3 regions of the Streptococcus sp. V869 genome follow, and region 2 is predicted to be linked to each of the others. Evidence: predicted binding sites of a transcription regulator. Region 2 holds the regulator's gene; each other region holds the start of a gene.

Region 1 (7,408 bases), on a different contig from region 2:
GTTTTTCTCTTGCAAGCACTTTTGAACCTTTTGGGCGAAGCGTTCTTGCAAGTTTCTCTCCTCCAACCCCAACAAGGCAATATTGGTTTGGAAATCTTTAGATAGTTTTCGTGGAGAAAGAGCTGATTTTTCTTTTCTTAAAAATAGACCTTGCACCTCTACCAAATCATGTTCAACTAAGAGAGACTGCTTCTGATAAACTTCCTCGATAACCATGTAAGATTCGTACAACAGGCTATCTGACAAACTCAATAAGCGCTCCAACAAACCTTTTGGAAGTTGAAACATCTTTTGTCTCATACAAAGAAAGAGTTCTGCAGTTGCTTGGGCATCTGATAAGGCTGTGTGAGCTTGCTCCAAGGGAATTCCCAACTCTTGGCAGAGAATTCCAAGATTATACTTTTCAAGCTGAGGATAAAAGACTTGAGCCAACTCAACCGTATCGATACGAGGGGTGCGTAATTCATAACCTTCAAAAAATAGGAATTCTGCCAACAAATTGGCATCGAACTGAACATTGTGCGCAACAAAAATACCGTCTTTGACCAGTTCAAAAATCTTTCCAGCTACCTGGGAAAACTCTGGAGCCTTTGCTAAACGCTTATCAGTCAAACCCGTTAATTCTTTGATATGAGAATCCAAGTGTTCATGCGGATTGACATCAGTGGCATATTGCTCAACAATCTCACCATCTTCAATGACTACAATTCCCACTTGGATGATTTTTGCCTTGCTTCCGGTACTTGTTGCTTCTAAATCTACAACCACATACCGATCATTTCTAAAATTCATCACTAAAAATTATATCAAAATTTACATCATTTGACATCCATGAACTTCATTTGAAGAATTAAGTTTCTTGCAGGATTTGAACAAAAATGATTGAATAGAATTTTAGAAAAGGAGGAAATTCATGAACCCATTGGATTTGTTTAATCAAGTAAAAGAACTCGTTGAGAAAAAAGATTTTTCTGCAGCAAAAACATTTGTCGAAGAAAACAAGGATCAACTAGGGGACTACCTTAGCCAAGCGCAAGCTTTGGTTTCAGGATCAGAAGGGCTTGACGGTCTTGTTGATAAAGTCAAAGGCCTCTTCTAATAGTCAAAAGACACCTGAGTTTTTCAGGTGTCTTTTTGTATTTTCTTCATGAATGCAGGAATATGTTGACTAATCATGGTCGGCAGAACTACATAGTTGACATCAGCTAGTTCTTGAGCAATTGCTGAGTGCAGATAGGTCGCTACTGTCACTCTTTCATAGAAACTAACTTGTGGGAATTGGCCTGCAAAGCCAGCAATCATCCCAGCCAGAGTATCCCCCATACCCCCAGTCGCCTGATAGGGACCCCCAACCTCTAACTGATAAAAATCAGCTTGACCAGATTGCCAGATTCGAGTCGCAGGACCTTTTTGAACTAGAATCGTCCCTGAAGGAAAACTCTTCAAAGCCTCTCCTGTTTCCTCAGCTCCTTGAGAAGTCAAATCTAAGCCTGATAAGACTTGCCATTCCCTTTGATGTGGAGTTAAAACAAGGTGGGCTTTAGGAAATTTCAACCCCGTCTTAGCAAAAATAGATAGGGCACCACCATCCAGTATGAGAGTCTGGTCTTGGTCTAAATGATCAAAAACTGTTTGCAGAAGCTCTTCTCCACGCTCATCATCCACTAGTCCAGAGCCAACTAAGACAATGTTAGCCTTCTGCAACTGTTGCTCAAGTAATCGCTCATCATCAAGGCCAAAAGCCATAGCCTCCGGCAGATGGCTATGTAGAGCTGGAATATTCTCTATATCCGTTGCTACGGTCACTAAGCCTGCACCACTTCTAACAGCCCCTAAGGCAGCCATAATAATGGCTCCCCCATAAGGATACGTTCCCCCAATCAAGAGAAGACGACCGTAGTTACCCTTATGACTAGAACGAGGACGCTCGATGATCACTTTTTTTAGTAAAGCTTTCTTAATATCCTTCATTATTACTTCCTTACTACTTCTTGTCTCTCATTATACTACAAAATAATAGATAGAAGTATCATTACAGCAAACAAAAAGTCGAGATATTACTATCTCAACTATTTTTCATAGTAAACTTAGTTTTTATCCAGCGTTCTTAAAGCAGCCTGATAAGTTTGCTCCATCAGCATGGTAATCGTCATAGGCCCAACTCCACCAGGTACAGGTGTGATATGGCTAGCGACTGGTGCAACAGCATCGTAGTCAACATCTCCACAGAGCTTGCCATTTTCATCTCGGTTCATTCCCACATCAATGACAACTGCACCAGGTTTGACAAAATCAGCAGTCACAAACTTGGCGCGACCGATAGCTACTACAAGAATGTCGGCTTTAGAAGCTACTTGGGCTAGATTGTGGGTGCGAGAGTGGGTCAAGGTTACAGTTGCATTTTTAGCCAACAGCAACTGGGCCATTGGTTTACCGACGATATTTGAACGACCAATAACGACTGCATTTTTACCTTCTAAGTCAATCCCATACTCATGAAACATCTCCATAATCCCTGCTGGAGTTGAAGGAATCATCACTGGGTGACCAGACCAAAGACGACCCATGTTGAGCGGATGAAAACCGTCCACATCCTTTTCTGGGTCAATGGCTAGTAGAACAGCTTCCTCATCGATATGTTTTGGCAATGGCAACTGTACCAGAATCCCATGCCATGCTGGATCTTGATTGTATTTGGCAATCAACTCCAACAACTCCTCTTGAGTAATGGTCTCCGGAACACGTACAACTTCACTCTGGAAGCCCGCTGCGATAGCTGAACGTTCCTTGTTACGAACGTAAACCTGGCTAGCAGGATTGTCCCCAACCAAAATAACCACCAAACCAGGAACCAAGCCTGTATCTTCCTTTAGTTTGGCTGTTTTTTCAGCCAGTTGTCCTTGTAGCTTGGCTGCTAAAGCCTTGCCATCAATAATCTGTGTCATATGTTTTCTCTTTTCTAACAAATATCTTCTATTATATCAAAAAAACACTTGTCCCTCTAACACTTCTTACCTAAGAGACCTTATAGTCTGAAACTATAAGAAAAAGCCCACTTGGAGCTTTTCTAATAAACGATATTTTACAAAACCTTACTCAAGAAATCCTTGGTTCTTTGTTCTTGGGTTTGTTCAAAGACTTGCTCTGGAGTTCCATCTTCGACAACAACACCGTCAGCCATAAAGATGACGCGGTCTGCCACTTCACGCGCAAAGCCCATCTCATGCGTCACGATGACCATGGTCATTCCTGACTGAGCAAGTTCTTGCATAACCGCTAGTACTTCCCCTACCATTTCTGGGTCTAGGGCAGAAGTCGGTTCATCAAAGAGTAGGACATCTGGTTCCATGGCAAGACCACGAGCAATAGCGATACGTTGTTGCTGACCCCCAGACAAACTTTGTGGATAGGCATCGGCCTTATCTGGCAAACCAACCTTCTCCAAGAGCTCATGCGCTCTCTTTTCAGCCACTTCCTTACTTTCTCCCTTAGTCTTAATCGGAGAAAGTGTAATGTTTTCCAATACCGTCATATTTGGGAAGAGATTGAATTGTTGGAAAACCATTCCCATCTTTTCACGCATAGCAAAGAGGTCGTTTTTCTTATCCGTAATGTCTACACCTTCAAAGATAACCTTTCCTTTTGTCGCTTCTTCGAGGAGATTCATAGAACGAAGAAGGGTTGACTTACCGCTACCAGATGGTCCGATAATAACCACTACTTCACCTTTTTTAATTTCAAGATCAATCCCTTTTAAAACTTCATTCTTTCCAAAGCTTTTATGAAGGTTTTCAATTTTAATTAGCGTTTCAGTCATTATTTCTTATCTCCTTGTCCCATACGATTTTCAAAAGCTTTCAAGGCTACTGTCAAGATAGATGTCATAATTAAGTAGTAAAAAGCTGCAAATAGAAGTGGAGTCAATGGTAGATATGTGGTTGTTGACACTGTAGTAGCTCCATTCCACAATTCCATAACACCGATTGCTGACAAGAGTGAACTATCCTTGATAATGGTAATAAACTCATTCCCCAAGGCTGGCAAGATATTCTTGATAGCCTGTGGCAAGATGACATAGCGCATAGCGTTTTTAGGACGAATACCTAGCGAATAAGCTGCTTCTAACTGACCTTTTGGCACAGCATTAATCCCAGCACGAACAGTTTCTGATACATAGGCACCACTATTCATAGAGATAATGATAATCCCTGGGATCAAACGAGTGAGATCGACATCCAAAATTCCAATTTGAATCGTTGGAGCACTAATATGCATCAATGCATAGGCAATCATAATCTGTACCATCATCGGAGTTCCTCGGAAAATCCAGATATAAAGATTAGCTAACCAAGCAAGTGGCTTAATCTTTGAACGTTGCGCAAAGGCCAACACTACCCCTAAAATGGTTCCCAAAAAGACAACTAAGATCGAGATAATAATCGTAACAACAGCACCATAGTTAAAGTATGGCAGATATTTCGGTAAAAAAGAAAAATTCATGGACACTCTACTTTCTATATTTAAACTTAAAACTTGTATAAGGATAACATATTCTGCATAAAAATGCAACATTTTCATCTAAGATTTTCAATAAATTTTCAAAGGTAAGAGAAATAGCGAGAAATCTTAGTTTTTTCTAGTCAAGTAGAGCCTGTTTATGGTAAAATAGTAAAGATAAGAAATGGAGGAGAATCAAAATGGAATCACATTTGGTTAGAATCATCAATCGCTTAGAAGCAATGACAAAAGATGGTGGTAACTTGAAACGTAACTTTGAACGCGAAGGAGTTGTTGTCGCAGAGGTTGCTTTTAACCACGACGAAGAAAACGGACCACTTTTCACACTTCGTGACGTTGAAGCTCGTGAGACTTATACATTTGATAGCATCGACCTTATTGCGATGGAAATTTACGAACTTTTATACTAATCGTTAAATAAAGGCAGAGAATACTTCTGCTTTGACCAAGAGAATCCTTTTTGTACGTCAAATAGGATTTTTCTTTTTACCCTTAAAAGTTTGACTATAATAGACTCGCAACATCAACTTTAAGACTCAATCTTTTTACTTGCTTTCCCCTTCAATCATGATATAATGAGACTAAAGAACTTTGACTATTTTTGACCTTTTGGTTTTAGTCAAAGCCAAGAAAGAAACGAGGTAGAGGTATGCTCTGTCAAAATTGTAAAATCAATGACTCAACAATCCATCTTTACACTAATCTGAATGGGCAACAAAAGCAAATTGATCTTTGCCAAAATTGCTACAAAATTATCAAAACAGATCCTAACAATAGCTTATTTAAGGGCATTACAGATCTAAACAATCGTGATTTTGATCCATTTGGAGACTTCTTTAACGATCTGAATAACTTTAGACCATCTTCTAATAATAACAACACTCCCCCTACTCAGTCAGGTGGTGGATACGGCGGTAATGGTGGCTATGGTTCCCAAAATCGTGGACCAGCTCAAACACCTCCTCCTAGCCAAGAAAAAGGACTCTTGGATGAATATGGTATCAATGTTACTGAGATTGCCCGTCGTGGGAATATCGACCCTGTAATTGGTCGTGACGAAGAAATCATCCGCGTTATTGAAATTCTCAACCGTAGAACCAAAAATAATCCTGTCCTTATTGGTGAGCCTGGTGTTGGTAAGACAGCCGTTGTCGAAGGATTGGCTCAGAAGATTGTTGACGGTGATGTTCCACAAAAACTTCAAGGGAAAGAAGTCATTCGCCTAGACGTTGTTAGCCTTGTCCAAGGTACAGGAATTCGTGGACAATTCGAAGAGCGCATGCAAAAACTCATGGAGGAAATCCGGAAACGTGAGGATATTATCCTCTTTATCGATGAAATTCATGAGATTGTCGGTGCTGGTTCTGCTGGAGAAGGAAATATGGATGCAGGAAATATCCTGAAACCAGCTCTTGCTCGTGGCGAACTCCAGTTAGTGGGTGCTACTACCCTCAATGAATACCGCATCATCGAAAAGGATGCAGCCCTTGAGCGCCGTATGCAACCTGTCAAGGTTGATGAACCAACTGTTGAAGAAACCATTATTATCCTGAAAGGGATTCAAAAGAAATACGAAGATTACCATCATGTTCACTATACTGAGGGAGCTATCGAAGCAGCTGCTACTCTCTCTAACCGCTACATTCAAGATCGTTTCTTGCCGGATAAGGCCATTGACCTTCTAGATGAAGCTGGTTCTAAAATGAACTTAACCTTAAATTTTGTGGATCCAAAGGTCATAGACCAACGTTTAATCGAAGCAGAAAATCTCAAGGCACAAGCAACCCGCGATGAAGACTTTGAAAAAGCAGCCTACTTCCGTGACCAGATTGCTAAATATAAGGAAATGCAAAAGACTAAGGTAACGGATCAAGATACCCCAATCATCAGTGAAAAGACGATTGAGCACATCATCGAACAAAAGACCAACATTCCAGTTGGCGACCTTAAAGAAAAAGAACAGTCTCAACTTATCAACCTAGCAGATGACCTCAAGGCTCATGTTATTGGTCAAGATGATGCTGTCGATAAGATTGCTAAGGCTATCCGTCGTAACCGTGTTGGGCTTGGAACACCAAACCGTCCAATTGGTAGCTTCCTCTTTGTTGGTCCTACAGGTGTCGGTAAAACAGAACTCTCTAAACAACTGGCCATCGAACTCTTTGGTTCTGCTGATAGCATGATTCGCTTTGATATGAGTGAATACATGGAAAAACACAGCGTTGCTAAACTCGTCGGTGCTCCTCCAGGATACGTCGGCTATGATGAGGCTGGACAATTGACTGAAAAGGTTCGTCGTAACCCCTACTCACTAATCCTCTTGGATGAAGTTGAAAAAGCCCATCCAGATGTTATGCATATGTTCCTTCAAGTCTTGGACGATGGTCGTTTAACGGATGGGCAAGGTCGTACCGTTAGCTTTAAGGATGCCATCATTATCATGACCTCAAATGCAGGTACAGGCAAAGCTGAAGCTAGTGTTGGATTTGGTGCTGCTCGAGAAGGTCGTACCAACTCTGTTCTTGGAGAATTAGGCAACTTCTTTAGTCCAGAATTCATGAACCGCTTTGATGGCATTATCGAATTCAAGGCTCTCAGCAAGGAAAATCTCCTTCAAATCGTTGACCTCATGCTAGATGATGTGAATAAGCGACTTTCCAGCAATAATATCCATCTCGATGTCACAGAAAAGGTTAAAGAAAAACTTGTAGACCTTGGTTACGATCCAAAAATGGGAGCTCGTCCATTACGTCGTACCATCCAAGACTATATCGAAGATGCAATTACGGACTACTACCTTGAAAACCCTAGCGAAAAAGATCTCAAGGCAGTCATGACAAGTAAAGGTAAAATCGTGATTAAGTCCAAAAATAAAACGGAAACGGTCGAG
Region 2 (7,408 bases):
CTCCTTTATAACGTTTGTTATATTCTGCCTGCTTGTCTTGAAGTTTGCGATCAGTTGTTGGATCATAAGTTGACTGATTCGATTTTGCTTGTGTTCCTTCTTGATTTGATGGGGTTTGAGAAGTCGTCTGCTTAGCAGAAGATTTTTGATTCTGCTTTGTTTCTGGCGCTGTTGTTGCTTGCGATTGATTAGCAGTAGACCTTGACTGATCAGAAGATGACGACTTAGTGTTTTCTGATGTAGTTGATGACTTCTGAGTCTTGTTATCTTTACTTGAAGAACTTGCCTTAGAACTAGAAGATGCTTGTGTTGTCTTGTTAGCATTGTCATTTTTAGCTTCCTCTTTTTTATTTCCGCATGCTCCTAAAAGCAAAGTCGAAGCCAATACGGCAACTGCTAGTAAACGAATGGATTGTTTTGTTTTCATAATATTTGCCTCCTGTAATCCTTTTAAAATGTTGTGTAATATTTCTGTAATATTATTGCAATATTTGTACTGGTTTTTGTCAACTATTTATATAAGTTTTTTAGCAAATTTATTGATACTTTTTGTTTGCTTTCACCCCTCCTATCTCTACTATTCGTAAAGAATTCAAAAAAGAAGATTCTTTCTACTGAAATGCTATGTTTTAAAAGTGTAATCGCTTGCATTTTTTTCTTGAAGGGCTATAATAAAATTGAAATAGGATATTGGAGGTATAGGTTTATGTCAAGCAAATATTACAAATATCTTCCTTGGTTGATTTTAGCTGCTTTCGTTTCTTATGGGGGTGCTACTCATTACGCTCAAACAACATTTGATTTGTTCTACCTAACTGCCATTTTCATGATTGTCTACGTGGCTTTATTGTATTTACACGAACATTATTTAAAATATAAATACAAAGATTTATTCATTCGAATCATGAGCAATTCTAATAAAGATAAACATCCTTAAACAAAAAGAGGTCGGGAAAATCCCGACCTCACTTTTTTATTTTAATCGATAAATAGTGATAACTTCCTTTTGAGGAATCCGTTTAAAACCAACTTCCTCTAAGCTATGACCATATTTCGATAAGAAACTATCACTCGTACATGATTTGCCTGGGCATAGAGTCTCAATGAGGGCTAACCCATCATCCACTGTGAACTCATCCTCTAGTAGATAAAGGAAACGAGGGTCATAGTCGATAGCTTTTTTAATTTTCTTGATGGAGGTTTGAATAATGGATAAGTGGTCAAATGCAAAGTCCTTCTCGTCAAGTTCTTTGCCATCCAAGTAACACTTGCCTGTGTGAAAATCAACATCTACAAGAACGACTTCTTTTGCATCATCTCCTGCCTGGACTAAGTCAAGAGCTCGACTAGGTAGGTAAACCAAGTGGGCAATGGTAACTGTCCAACCCCTGGGATCACGACCAGGAGTAGATACTGTCACAAGTTGTTCAATCTTTTCCAGTGGAAGTTCAAGATTAATTTCTTCTTTTACCTCACGTTGACAAGCATGGGCAGCATCTTCCCCTTTATCCATAAATCCACCAACTAACGCTAAACAATTTTGAAAAGGGTGTGCCTTCCGACGAATCAAAAATAGTTTCATTTTCCCTTCTACAAAGCAATAGGCCACCATATCCACAGTCACGCTTGGTTTTTCATACTGAGGGAGTGCTTGCTTGTGGTACCAGTCTAAAAATTCAGCTTGACTAGCGTGAACTTCAAAGTACTCTTTTTCTGTCATCCCGGTTGGAATTGTCTGATTCATCATCTTCTACTTCCTTTCTGCTTTTGATGGCAATAAAGAGGGCGGATCTACAAATTATTGATTCATAGTTCTTGTTTTATACAATGTCGAATTTCAATTGACCTGCTTTGACACCAATTTTAAGTGTCTTACCTTCTTTCAGTTCACCTGTAAGAAGGAGCTCTGCTAGTTTGTCTTCTACTTCTGTTTGCAGAGTTCTGCGCAGTGGGCGAGCTCCCATCTCTGGGTCATATCCCTTCTGAGCTAGAAGCTTAAGGGCAGATGCTTGGAGTTTCAAGTCAATTCCTTTTTCTGCCAGGCTTGCAATCAATGGTTTGACCATAATCTTAACCACTTCTTGCATATCTTGACTTGACAAGCTATGGAAGACCACTTTTTCATCAATACGGTTGATAAACTCTGGGCGGTAAGTTTTTTTCAACTCTTCAAACATCCGTTTTTCCATATTTTCCTGGTCAAAACGAATATCCTTAGCTCCAAAACCGACTGTCTTGTCATCACGAAGAGCTGTTGCACCAAGGTTTGATGTCATGATAATGATGGTATTTGAAAAATCAACCTTGCGTCCCTTACTGTCCGTCAAGACACCGTCATCCAAGACTTGTAAGAGAACGTTAAAGATGTCTGGATGAGCCTTTTCTATCTCGTCAAAGAGCAAGACTGAGTATGGTTTGTTACGAACCTTCTCGGTCAACTCTCCACCTTCTTCGTAACCTACATAACCTGGAGGAGCTCCATTGAGGCGACTGGCCGCAAATTTCTCCATGTACTCACTCATGTCTAAGCGGATAAGGGCAGACTCGTCATCAAAGAGGACTTCTGCCAAAGCCTTGGCTAATTCGGTCTTACCGACACCTGTTGGTCCAAGGAACATAAAGGATCCAATTGGACGTTTGTTATTGCGGATACCCGATTGGTTACGACGAATGGCACGACTGATGCTAGATACCGCTTGTTCCTGCCCGATCACACGTTTATGCAGTTCGGCTTCAAGATTGAGATATTTTTTGGCATCTGTTTGCGTCAATTTTTGAACTGGAATACCTGACAAGCGACTTAAGGTTGTCAAAATATCAGATTCTTTTACTACATCTTTATAAACAGGGGCTTCCTGCTCTTTTGAGATGAGTTGCGCTGCTTGTTTCCATTTGCCATCCATCAAGGCCTTGTCAGCTGGTGTTAAACCTGACTCATCTTTTTTTGCATGTTTTGATTTATTTTGAACTGTCGCCGCTGCTTCATCCAAAAGATCAATCGCTGAGTCTGGCAAGTGACGGCTTGTCAAATAGCGATGCGCCATCTTAACAGCTGTTTCGACAGCATCGTCTGTAATTTGGACATGGTGGTGCTTCTCATAAGTTGCCTTCAAGCCCTGTAAGATAGCCATACTATCAGCTACACTTGGCTCCTCAATCATCACTTTAGCAAAGCGACGAGACAGGGCTGCGTCTTTTTCGATGTGTTTTTGGTATTCTTCCTGAGTAGTCGCTCCGACAGTTCTCAGAGTTCCACGTGCCAAGGCAGGTTTCAGGATATTGGCCGCATCCAAGGTCGAATCAATCCCACTTCCTGAACCCATAATAGTATGAAGCTCATCGATAAAGAGGATGACCTTGCCATCTTCTTCAATATCTTTGATGATATTGTTCATACGTTCTTCAAAGTCACCACGGAAACGGGTTCCCGCAACAACATTCATCAAATCTAGCTCTAGGACACGCATCTTAGTTATTTCAGCTGGCACATCTCCGTTAGCAATACGTTGTGCAAGGCCAAGTGCCAGTGCTGTTTTACCGACACCCGCATCTCCAACTAGGACTGGATTGTTTTTTGTTTTTCGACTCAAGATTTGAATCATACGAGAGATTTCTTGGTCACGCCCGATAACTGGCTCCAATTTGCCTGAACGAGCTTGCTCTGTAAGATCGTGAGTGTAATCTTCCAAACCACCACTTGGAGTTTGAGGCATACCCATCATATTGGCCATCGAATTTTGCTTATCTGTTACTGAGCGATGGCGCTGACGTAGAGCCTTCAAATCTTCTTTTGTCCAACCGGCACGCGCTTCAAGACTACGACGAAGTCCAGCAATTTTGACTTGGTCCTTCTGGTCTTCATAAGAAAAACCTGCTTTTTCCAAAATGCGAGTAGCTAAAGCATTACCATCATGCAAGGTTGCGTAGAGAAGGTGCTCAGTCCCCAATGCTTTTGCATGTACAACGGAGGCAACATGTTCCGCCTCCAACATCAAGACGTTTAAACGATAAGAAAAAGGGAGTTCCTGATAATCTTCCTTGTGGCTATAGTTGGCCTCTGTTAATTCAACAGCGACCTCCTCTAAACGATCAATCTCATACGGGAACTCGTTCAAAGTTGCTCCAGCAACACTGTAGCTATGATTAGCCATAGCAATCAGTAGGTGCCAAGACTCCAGGTAGTCTGCTCCAAAGCGACTCGCCACTAGAAAGGCACTGTCTATACATTCTCTCAATGCTTTTGAATATTTCATGTAATTTTATTTTCCTTTTCTATCTACTTCATGCAATATCTGACGAAGCATATTGGCACGAATATAATCAGCTTCCTCGCCCAAAACACGATCTGAGGTCGTTGCAACTAACAGATTCATCTCCTGACGAGTCAAGAGTTCTTGTTCAAGTAAAAGTTTTAAAACATCTTCAAAGATGACTTGGCTGACTTCTTCACCTACTGAATACAATAAATCGCGGAGCATTTCATGGTGGTTGGAGAATTCAATTCGACCGATCCGAATATAACCGCCACCTCCTCGCTTACTCTCAACCAGGTATCCTCTACTTTCTGTAAAACGAGTTTTAATTACATAGTTAATCTGGCTAGGTACGACTTGAAAGGTATCCGCTAGCTGACTTCGTTGCAATTCTACGATACCAGATTGTTCTAAAATTGCCTTGATATAGGCTTCAATATGATCCGATGTATTTTTAAATTTCATAGCTTGCTACCTCCTTCTTAAACTTTGACTATCTTTGACTATACTATCATTTAAGACTCTATAAGTCAAATTTTTAGAGCTCAAGCCTTGAAAATACTGACTTTTAAAAATAGCTACCGTTAGCAAACTTTGCTTTATTTTATTTTCTATTCTACATTTATGTTATAATAAAGAAGTTACAGCTAGCTTTCAAATCCTTTGAAAGTATGTTAACGAGTATCAAACATGTGCAAATTCTGATTCACAATAAAAGCTGAGAAAGGTTTCGCTATGAAACAAGAAAATAAAATTTTTGGTATCCTAGCTATTGTTTTAGGAGCTATTGCACTCCTTGGTTCTTGGATTCCTGGTATCAATCAAATTTCATTCTTAATCGCCATCCTTGCACTTATCCTAGGTATTGTAGGATTATGCATAAACCGTAAAAATAAAAAAGTATTAGCTATTATTGGTACTATTCTTTCTGTAGCATCTATTGTTTTTGCTGTAGGTAGTCAAGTTATCTATAATCAAATCCAAAAGAATGCTACTCAAAATGCCGTGTCTACTAATCAATCAGATGAAGAATTTACATGGACAAAAGCACAATTCGATGCTCTCAAACAAGGAGATATTCTGAAGCAAGGTGCTGGTGGTACCAACTATGAAGATGTTATCAAAGAGCACGGAAAACCATCAAAAGAAAGCACAACCAAGAAAAAGGACCGCGAAAACAAAGTCATTTCTTATGTATCAACAGGTAATAATATCCAGTCTGTTACTCTGACATTTGACAAACAAGAGGATGGTTCTTACTTGCTCATCTCTAAAGTATCGATGGGATTAGAATAAAGCATTGATCTACAGACGTGAATATTAAACATCTAAAAATAAAACTTCGGTATCATTAATGGTATACCGAAGTTTTTTGTAGTGTGAATTGTTCACAGTTTTTTCTACTATAGTTCATATTCTATCACCGAGAGAAAAAGTCAGTCCAAAACGGATTCTCGCTATCAAAAATTTTAACCTCTTCTTCAGTCATATTGTGAGGATAGTCAAGAAAAAGGTTATAAATTTTTTTCTTATCAAAGCTGAACAGAATCTCTCCTATAACACCTATTTTATCAATCCACCAAACTTCTTCCTCTTCACTATCTTTGTAAAAATCACTGTACCCTTCAAGATTAGACTCCGAAAAAATGGGTTCATCTATTTCATCGGATGAGTCTTGTTTGTTGTAGTCGTTTAGTTCATTATTTAACATCATTTAATCACTTTCTATCATCTATTGCAAGAATGTGTCCATATTTTTATTTTATGATACTTGTAGAAAAACTTCATCCCATATATCCACTAAACTTTTTCCATCAAAAACTTTAGCTTCCATAGCTTCATCAATTGTATCAAACTGCTGACCTTCATAATCATAACCAACGACACATATACTCGATAAAAAACAAGCACCTCAGCCATTTACATTAAATTCAAAATCTGTATCTAAATACTTTTTAATTTCTTATTTTATCATCACAACACCATACCTCAATTATATCACTTTTTATCTATCAAAATTCCCATTTATAGATAAAAAAGAGCTGGTAAAGGTTAAACTTCACCCACTCTCTATGTTTCTAATTATTTAAACCCAATTCGGCTAAAATTTGCCGTTTATAGGCAATTTTTTGAACTTCCTTGTCTTCGCCTTCAGACCAATCTAGTTTAATTTCAGATACAATCTGGCCCGGCTGATTTTTTAGGATGTAGATGCGATCACTGAGATTGAGGGCCTCCTCAATACTATGCGTAATGATGAGTGTCGTCAGACCTAGCTGTTTATGAATATCAAGATACCAGGCATGAAGCTCCATCTTAGTCATCTCGTCTAAGGCACTGAAGGCCTCGTCTAGAAGAAAGAGTTTATGCCCGAAAAGGTAGGTTCGGAGCAAAGCCACACGCTGGCGCATCCCACCACTGAGTTCATGAGGATACTTATCCCGTACGGCTGTCAACTGAAAGGTAGCAAGGATTTCATCCGCTTTGGCAATAGCTTCTGCCTTATCCACCTTTTGAATCAAGAGGGGCAGGATAACATTGCCTAGCACAGTCTTGTGTTCCAAGAGCAGATCCTTTTGTAGCATATAACTCACGCGCCCCTTGGGATTTTCCTCTCCGTCAAGAATGATTCGCCCTGATTGTACTTCTAAAATCCCTGCAATCAGGTTAAAGAGAGTGGTCTTTCCTACACCACTGGGGCCTAGGATAGAGACCACTTCACCTGAAGTCACTTGCAGGTTAATATCCTCTAAAATCTTTTCATCATCGTAGGCATAGCTTACGTGTTCTAGTCTAATTTCTGTCATTATTTTACAAATTCGTTGGTAAATCCTTTATCAGTCAAGTCTTCCTTGAGGATTCCATTTTCCTTATCCCATTTGTAGAAGGCATTCCAGCGGTCAGCATCAAATTGTCCCCATTTGTCCTTGTCGCTTGCGTATTCTTTTGACAAGTATTTCTGAGATTCGATAACAAAGTCACGTTTATCCTTGAGTTCAGGTGCATTCTTGATGAGGATATCGGCTGCTTCTTCTGGGTGCTCCATGGCATATTGGTAGCCTTTTTTGATGGCTTGGATGACTTTGCGAGCTTCTTCTTTGTTATCTTTCAGATAGTCGTTGTTTGCGATGATAACTGGTGAGTAGTAGTCAAAC
Region 3 (7,408 bases), on a different contig from region 2:
TTACTACAAAAATATGTTTGGCACCTTCAAATGCTCGTAAATAATCATCAGGACTAGGGCAAGCTGATTTAGAAGCTTCAGAAGTCGCATACATAGTTTCCATCATCTGATCAATATCCAGATTGGCATCATCGACAAAGACCTGGTCCGCTACTTGAATCGTTAATGGGACACTGACAAATTCAGTATCAAAAGCAGGATTTGCCAGTTGACGATAATCACAACCAGAGTCAGCAATAATCTTCCAAGTCATAGAATTTCTCCATCTTTATCACTTATACATTGACAAAGGTTCTGTCTTTTTTTACAATTATATCATGAAAGCCCTTGAAACAAAAGTAGTACCTCTCTGTTGTCACAAGTAGAAAGAAATTGTTATGTCTGAACGTAAAATATCTGAAAAATCGCTTGAAAATCTTAGAAAGTCCAATCAAGAATCTAATTTGCTAACCAGAGAAGCGATTGAAACAGCTCTTTTGCAACTCTTGGAGAAAAAGGAGTTAGCTAAGATTAGCATTTCTGAGCTAGTCAAACGTGCTGGCGTTTCTCGTGCAGCCTTTTATCGTAACTATGATTCCAAAGAAGAGATTTTAGAAAGTGTCTTTAAACGTAGCGTCCATAACATCATGGAGCAACTAAGTCATTACGATGTCAAGACGGATCTCTATCTAGTTTGGGTTCATCTTTTCCGAGAAGCCAAGAAAGAAGCCAAGGTTATTCAGCTTGCCCTGGACTATCACTTGGAAAAAATCTTTGTGCAAGCTATGCAAGAGTTTCTAGAAAAATACTATGGAAAATCAAAGGGTGTTAGCAGTTATCTGCATTCTTTTTGGAGTTCTGCTATCGTATCCGTTTTGCTAAAATGGATCAAGGACGGAATGAAGGTTCCTGCTGAGAAAATTGCAGATTTACGCTTGCCATTTTTCAAAAAATAAGTTAAGAGGAGAAAAACTATGACAGAAAAAAGACTGGCTTGGGATGAGTATTTCGCTGCTCAAGCTCTATTGATTGCCAATCGTTCAACCTGTAAACGTGCCAAGGTAGGAGCCGTTTTAGTTAAGGATAACAAGGTTGTTTCAACAGGCTATAATGGCTCTGTATCAGGAACAGAACATTGTATTGACCACGACTGCCTGGTGATAGAGGGCCACTGTGTCCGCACTCTTCATGCAGAGGTAAATGCTATTTTACAAGGGGCAGAACGTGGCGTTCCTAAAGGCTTTACAGCTTACGTTACTCATTTTCCATGCCTCAACTGTACCAAGCAACTGCTTCAGGTAGGATGTGAACGTGTTGTTTATATCAATCAATACCGTATGGATGACTATGCCCAACATCTTTATCAAGAAAAGGGAACAGAATTAACTCACCTACCACTTGAAACAGTACAAGCAGCTCTCCAAGAGGCTCACCTAATCTAGAAATTATAAAAAATAAATGGTTTAGAAAGCTTTTTAAGCCATTTTTTGATATAATAAGAAGAATAAATTGAAAGAAGGAATTCTGAAAATGGGAAAACTTGAAGTTATTAATCATCCACTGATTCAACACAAATTGTCAATCTTGCGTCGCACTGACACTTCTACAAAAGCTTTTCGTGAGTTAGTTAACGAGATTGCAATGTTGATGGGATATGAAGTACTTCGTGATCTTCCACTTGAAGACGTTGAAATCGAAACACCTATCACAAAAACAGTTCAAAAACAATTGGCTGGTAAAAAATTAGCGATTGTTCCAATCTTACGTGCAGGTATTGGAATGGTTGATGGATTGTTGAGCTTGGTTCCAGCAGCAAAAGTTGGGCACATCGGTATGTATCGTGATGAAGAAACCCTTCAACCAGTAGAATACTTGGTAAAATTACCTGAAGATATCGACCAACGTCAAATCTTTGTGGTTGACCCTATGCTTGCAACAGGTGGTTCTGCAATCTTGGCTGTTGATTCCCTTAAAAAACGTGGGGCTTCAAACATCAAATTTGTCTGCCTGGTATCTGCTCCAGAAGGTGTAAAAGCTCTTCAAGAAGCTCACCCAGATGTAGAAATCTTTACTGCAGCTTTGGATGAACGTTTGAACGAACATGGTTATATTGTTCCAGGTCTTGGAGACGCAGGAGATCGCTTGTTCGGTACAAAATAAGATTCTAAGCATAGACTAAAACTGTTCATTGGTTTTAGTTTCGAAAGGAGGTTGAATTTTTGTGTCTGTTTATAAGAATGGAGCAAAAATTTGACCTTTTTTGACCAAAAAGATATAATAATCCTATATCGAGTCGTTTGACTAAGAAATATTGCAATCAGAAGGAGAAAAGAATGATTCCTGTAGTTATTGAACAAACAAGTCGTGGAGAACGTTCATATGACATTTACTCACGTCTTTTAAAAGATCGTATCATCATGTTGACTGGACCAGTCGAAGACAATATGGCAAACTCAGTCATCGCCCAATTGCTCTTCTTGGATGCCCAAGATAGTACAAAAGATATTTACCTTTATGTAAATACACCAGGTGGGTCTGTATCAGCTGGTTTGGCAATCGTTGATACCATGAACTTTATCAAGGCAGATGTCCAAACTATCGTTATGGGGATGGCAGCTTCAATGGGAACAATTATTGCCTCAAGTGGAGCAAAAGGCAAACGTTTCATGCTTCCAAATGCAGAGTACATGATTCACCAACCAATGGGTGGTACAGGTGGTGGTACTCAGCAAACAGATATGGCCATCGCTGCTGAACATTTGCTTAAAACTCGTAAGACTTTAGAGCAAATTCTTGCAGATAACTCTGGTAAATCAGTTGAGCAAATACATGCAGATGCTGAACGTGATTACTGGATGAGTGCTCAAGAAACACTTGAATATGGTTTCATTGATGAAATTATGGCCAATAATTCTTTGAATTAATCTACTAAAGCAAACTCGACTGAGTTTGCTTTTTTTGGTATAATAAGAGGAAGATTACTAGAAGGAAGATGAATTATGTTTCAAAAAGAAAATCGGTCTGGTCTGATTATCTACCTATACTATAATCGTGATGCAAAAAAACTCGCAAATTATGGCGATATTTGTTATCACTCAAAAAAACACCGTTATCTACAACTTTATGTTCCAACAGAAGAAGTAGAAGACCTGGTAGGTCGTTTAGATAAAGAAAAATTTATCAAGAAAGTGAGACGATGTCACATCCAAGAATTAGAAACTCCTTTCGTTGGTAACCTCTATAAAAATACCGAAAACGTTATCATTTAAAAAAAGAGATAAACTTGTTGACAATTTTCTGATAATTCGGTATATTCTTAACATGTCATTAAAAATGAATTTAAGAAGGAGACAATTTATGAAGAAAAAATTCGCATTATCGCTTGTTGCACTTGCAAGTGTCGCTGTATTGGCAGCCTGTGGGGAAGTGAAATCTGGAGCTTCTAATGCAACTGGTAACCCAGTAGACGAAAAAGTTATCAAGATTGGTTTCAACTTTGAGGAAACTGGTGCTGTCGCTGCTTACGGTACTTCTGAACAAAAAGGTGCTCAACTTGCAGTTGATGAAATCAATGCTGCTGGTGGTGTTGATGGAAAACAAATCGAAGTAGTAGACAAAGATAATAAATCTGAAACTGCTGAAGCAGCTTCTGTTTCTACAAACCTTGTTACTCAATCAAAAGTAGCAGCTATTGTAGGACCTGCGACTTCTGGAGCAACTGCTGCTGCAGTGGCAAACGCTACTCAAGCTGCTGTGCCATTAATCTCGCCAAGTGCTACTCAAGATGGTTTGACCAAAGGACAAGACTTCCTATTTATTGGAACATTCCAAGATAGCTACCAAGGTAAAATCATCTCAAACTATGTAGCTAATAAATTGAGTGCTAAGAAAGTTGTTTTGTATACTGATAACTCAAGTGACTATGCTAAAGGTGTTGCAAAAGCTTTCCGTGAATCATTTAAAGGTGAAATCGTAGCTGATGAAACATTTGTATCAGGAGATACTGACTTCCAAGCAGCTCTTACAAAAATCAAAGATAAAGAATTTGATGCAATCGTATTACCAGGTTACTACACTGAAGCAGGTAAAATTGTAAACCAAGCTCGTGGTATGGGTATTGACAAACCAATCATCGGTGGTGATGGATTTAATGGTGAAGAGTTTGTTCAACAAGCAACAGTAGAACGTGCATCAAACATTTACTTCATCTCTGGTTTCTCATCAACAGTTGATGTTTCTGATAAGGCAAAAGCCTTCCTAGAAGCTTACCGTGCTAAATACAATGAAGAGCCTTCAACTTTTGCAGCTCTTGCATATGACTCAGTTTACCTTGTAGCAAATGCAGCAAAAGGTGCTAAAACATCTGTAGAACTTAAAGATAATCTTGCTAAAACTAAAGACTTTGAGGGAGTAACAGGAAAAACAAGCTTCGATGCAGATCACAACACTGTTAAAACTGCATTCATGATGACTATGAATAATGGTAAAGTTGAAGCGGCAGAAGTCGTACAACCATAAATTAAAGATAACGAGAATGGGGAATGAGCTTTTTACTCACTCCCTGTTTCGGTATTTTAGAAGCAATTTATATCCTAAAAATTATTATTAGAAAGAGTGAACTATATGCTCCAACAACTTGTTAATGGTTTAATCCTGGGTAGTGTTTATGCATTATTAGCCCTTGGATATACCATGGTTTATGGAATTATCAAGCTCATCAACTTCGCCCACGGCGATATTTATATGATGGGGGCTTTTATGGGCTATTTCTTGATTAATTCCCTACAATTAAATTTCTTTTTAGCCTTAATTTTATCGATGATTGGTTCAGCTATTCTCGGTGTTATCATTGAGTTTCTAGCTTATCGCCCACTGCGTCATTCAACTCGTATCTCTGTACTGATTACAGCTATCGGGGTATCCTTCTTATTGGAATACGGAATGGTCTATCTGGTGGGTGCCAATACACGTGCCTTCCCTCAAGCAATCCAAACTGTACGATACGACTTGGGACCAATTAGTCTTACAAATATCCAATTGTTGATTTTGACTGTCTCAATTGTCTTAATGATTCTTTTGCAACTTATCGTACAAAAAACCAAGATGGGGAAAGCTATGCGTGCCGTTTCTGTAGATAGCGATGCTGCTCAGTTGATGGGGATTAACGTGAACCGTACAATCAGCTTTACCTTTGCTTTGGGTTCAGCTTTGGCTGGAGCAGCAGGTGTCTTGATTGCCCTTTATTACAACTCTCTCGAACCATTGATGGGAATGACTCCAGGTATTAAATCTTTCGTTGCTGCCGTTCTTGGTGGTATCGGTATCATCCCTGGTGCAGCTCTTGGAGGTTTTGTAATTGGTCTATTGGAAACTTTTGCAATTGCTTTTGGATTGTCAGATTTCCGTGATGCCATCGTGTATGGAATCTTGCTCTTAATCTTGATTGTTCGTCCAGCTGGTATTCTTGGTAAGAATGTGAAAGAGAAGGTGTAAACAATGAAAGTAAATGTAAAAGCTAATATTCTCTGGATATTCCTTTTGTTGCTTGGATATGGTATGATTAGCCTCTTAGTTTCACTTGGTATTTTAAACCTTTTCCATATTCAAATTCTGGAACAAATCGGTATTAATATTATTCTTGCAGTAGGACTTAACCTAATCGTTGGTTTCTCTGGCCAATTTTCACTTGGACATGCTGGATTTATGGCTATCGGTGCCTATGCAGCAGCTATTATTGGATCAAAATCTCCAACTTATGGTGCCTTCTTTGGAGCTATGTTGCTCGGCGCCATCATTGCTGGTTTGGTTGCCCTCATCGTAGGAATTCCTACCCTTCGTTTGAAGGGGGATTATCTTGCAGTTGCTACACTTGGGGTTGCTGAGATTATTCGTATCTTGATTGTCAATGGTGGTAGCCTAACTAATGGAGCTGCAGGTATTTTAGGAATTCCAAACTTCACTAACTGGCAAATGGTATATATCTTTGCCGTGATTACAACTATTTTAACACTGAACTTTTTACGTAGTCCAATCGGTCGTTTAACCTTGTCTGTTCGTGAAGATGAAATTGCGGCTGAGTCAGTAGGGGTCAATACAACAAAAATCAAAATTATTGCTTTCGTATTTGGAGCTATGACTGCAAGTATTGCAGGATCACTCCAAGCAGGATTTGTCGGTTCAGTTGTACCAAAAGATTATAGTTTTATCAACTCTATCAACGTTTTAATCATCGTTGTATTTGGTGGTTTGGGATCAATCACAGGATCAATTGTCGCAGCCATTGTTCTTGGAATTTTGAACATGTTACTCCAAGACGTTGCTAGCGTTCGTATGATTATCTATGCTTTGGCTTTGGTACTTGTTATGATTTTCAGACCAGGTGGACTCCTTGGTACATGGGAATTGAGCCTATCACGTCTCTTTAAAAAAGGTAAGAAGGAGGGACAAAACTAATGGCATTACTTGAAGTAAAAAACTTAACCAAACATTTTGGTGGTTTGACGGCTGTTGGAGATGTAACTCTCGAATTGAATGAAGGTGAACTTGTTGGCTTGATTGGACCGAATGGAGCGGGGAAAACAACTCTTTTCAACTTGCTGACAGGAGTTTATGAACCGAGTGAAGGAACTGTTACTTTGGATGGGCACCTACTAAATGGAAAGCAACCTTATAAAATCGCATCCCTTGGTTTAGGGCGTACCTTCCAAAATATTCGTCTTTTTAAAGACTTAACTGTTTTAGACAATGTTCTCATTGCATTTAGCAATCATCATAAACAACATGTATTTGCTAGTTTCTTACGCTTACCAGCTTTTTACAAGAATGAAAAAGAATTGAAAGCTAAAGCCTTAGAATTACTAAAAATCTTTGATTTGGATGGAGATGCTGAAACTTTAGCAAAAAACCTAGCTTATGGTCAACAACGTCGTTTGGAGATTGTTCGTGCTCTTGCTACAGAGCCTAAAATCCTTTTCTTGGATGAGCCTGCAGCTGGTATGAACCCACAAGAAACGGCAGAATTGACTGAGTTGATTCGTCGGATAAAGGATGAATTCAACATTACCATTATGCTGATTGAACATGATATGAACTTGGTCATGGAAGTTACTGAACGTATCTACGTTCTTGAGTATGGTCGTTTGATTGCTCATGGTACACCAGATGAAATCAAGAGTAATAAACGTGTTATCGAAGCTTATCTTGGAGGTGAAGCCTAATGTCTATGTTAAAAGTTGAAAACCTCTCAGTACACTATGGTATGATTCAAGCTGTACGTGATGTGAGCTTTGAAGTTAATGAAGGAGAAGTTGTTTCTCTAATCGGTGCTAACGGTGCAGGTAAAACAACTATTCTTCGTACTCTATCAGGACTTGTTCGCCCAAGTTCTGGTCGAATTGAATTTTTGGGCCAAGAAATCCAAAAGATGCCT

What was found. The regulator CtsR, encoded in region 2, represses protease genes until heat stress. The targets are predictions, from matches to a motif close to TTGGTCAAAAAAGGTCAAANA.
Region 1: the regulator CtsR is predicted to act here: its motif matches at 5,107-5,127, upstream of ACXYSN_RS00880 (ATP-dependent Clp protease ATP-binding subunit).
Region 3: the regulator CtsR is predicted to act here: its motif matches at 2,227-2,247, upstream of clpP (ATP-dependent Clp protease proteolytic subunit ClpP).

Annotation. Positions count from the first base shown of each region.
Region 1 is NZ_JBTHHW010000001.1:172,911-180,318, reverse strand. Features, by position in the region: gene ACXYSN_RS00915 (bifunctional DnaQ family exonuclease/ATP-dependent helicase) at 1-792, opposite strand, end outside; gene ACXYSN_RS00910 (hypothetical protein) at 914-1,099, shown strand; gene ACXYSN_RS00905 (NAD(P)H-hydrate dehydratase) at 1,123-1,971, opposite strand; gene ACXYSN_RS00900 (bifunctional methylenetetrahydrofolate dehydrogenase/methenyltetrahydrofolate cyclohydrolase) at 2,088-2,945, opposite strand; gene ACXYSN_RS00895 (amino acid ABC transporter ATP-binding protein) at 3,083-3,817, opposite strand; gene ACXYSN_RS00890 (amino acid ABC transporter permease) at 3,817-4,500, opposite strand; gene ACXYSN_RS00885 (DUF1797 family protein) at 4,698-4,928, shown strand; gene ACXYSN_RS00880 (ATP-dependent Clp protease ATP-binding subunit) at 5,168-7,408, shown strand, end outside.
Region 2 is NZ_JBTHHW010000004.1:47,924-55,331, forward strand. Features, by position in the region: gene ACXYSN_RS08120 (hypothetical protein) at 1-427, opposite strand, end outside; gene ACXYSN_RS08125 (hypothetical protein) at 707-937, shown strand; gene ACXYSN_RS08130 (NUDIX domain-containing protein) at 974-1,747, opposite strand; gene ACXYSN_RS08135 (ATP-dependent Clp protease ATP-binding subunit) at 1,821-4,253, opposite strand; gene ACXYSN_RS08140 (CtsR family transcriptional regulator) at 4,260-4,718, opposite strand; gene ACXYSN_RS08145 (DUF4190 domain-containing protein) at 4,989-5,549, shown strand; gene ACXYSN_RS08150 (DUF7675 family protein) at 5,674-5,967, opposite strand; gene ACXYSN_RS08155 (ABC transporter ATP-binding protein) at 6,332-7,060, opposite strand; gene ACXYSN_RS08160 (ABC transporter substrate-binding protein) at 7,060-7,408, opposite strand, start outside.
Region 3 is NZ_JBTHHW010000001.1:758,068-765,475, reverse strand. Features, by position in the region: gene ACXYSN_RS03780 (DegV family protein) at 1-253, opposite strand, end outside; gene ACXYSN_RS03775 (TetR/AcrR family transcriptional regulator) at 378-935, shown strand; gene ACXYSN_RS03770 (deoxycytidylate deaminase) at 954-1,421, shown strand; gene upp (uracil phosphoribosyltransferase) at 1,510-2,139, shown strand; gene clpP (ATP-dependent Clp protease proteolytic subunit ClpP) at 2,277-2,903, shown strand; gene ACXYSN_RS03755 (YlbG family protein) at 2,979-3,248, shown strand; gene ACXYSN_RS03750 (ABC transporter substrate-binding protein) at 3,337-4,497, shown strand; gene ACXYSN_RS03745 (branched-chain amino acid ABC transporter permease) at 4,603-5,472, shown strand; gene ACXYSN_RS03740 (branched-chain amino acid ABC transporter permease) at 5,476-6,432, shown strand; gene ACXYSN_RS03735 (ABC transporter ATP-binding protein) at 6,432-7,196, shown strand; gene ACXYSN_RS03730 (ABC transporter ATP-binding protein) at 7,196-7,408, shown strand, end outside.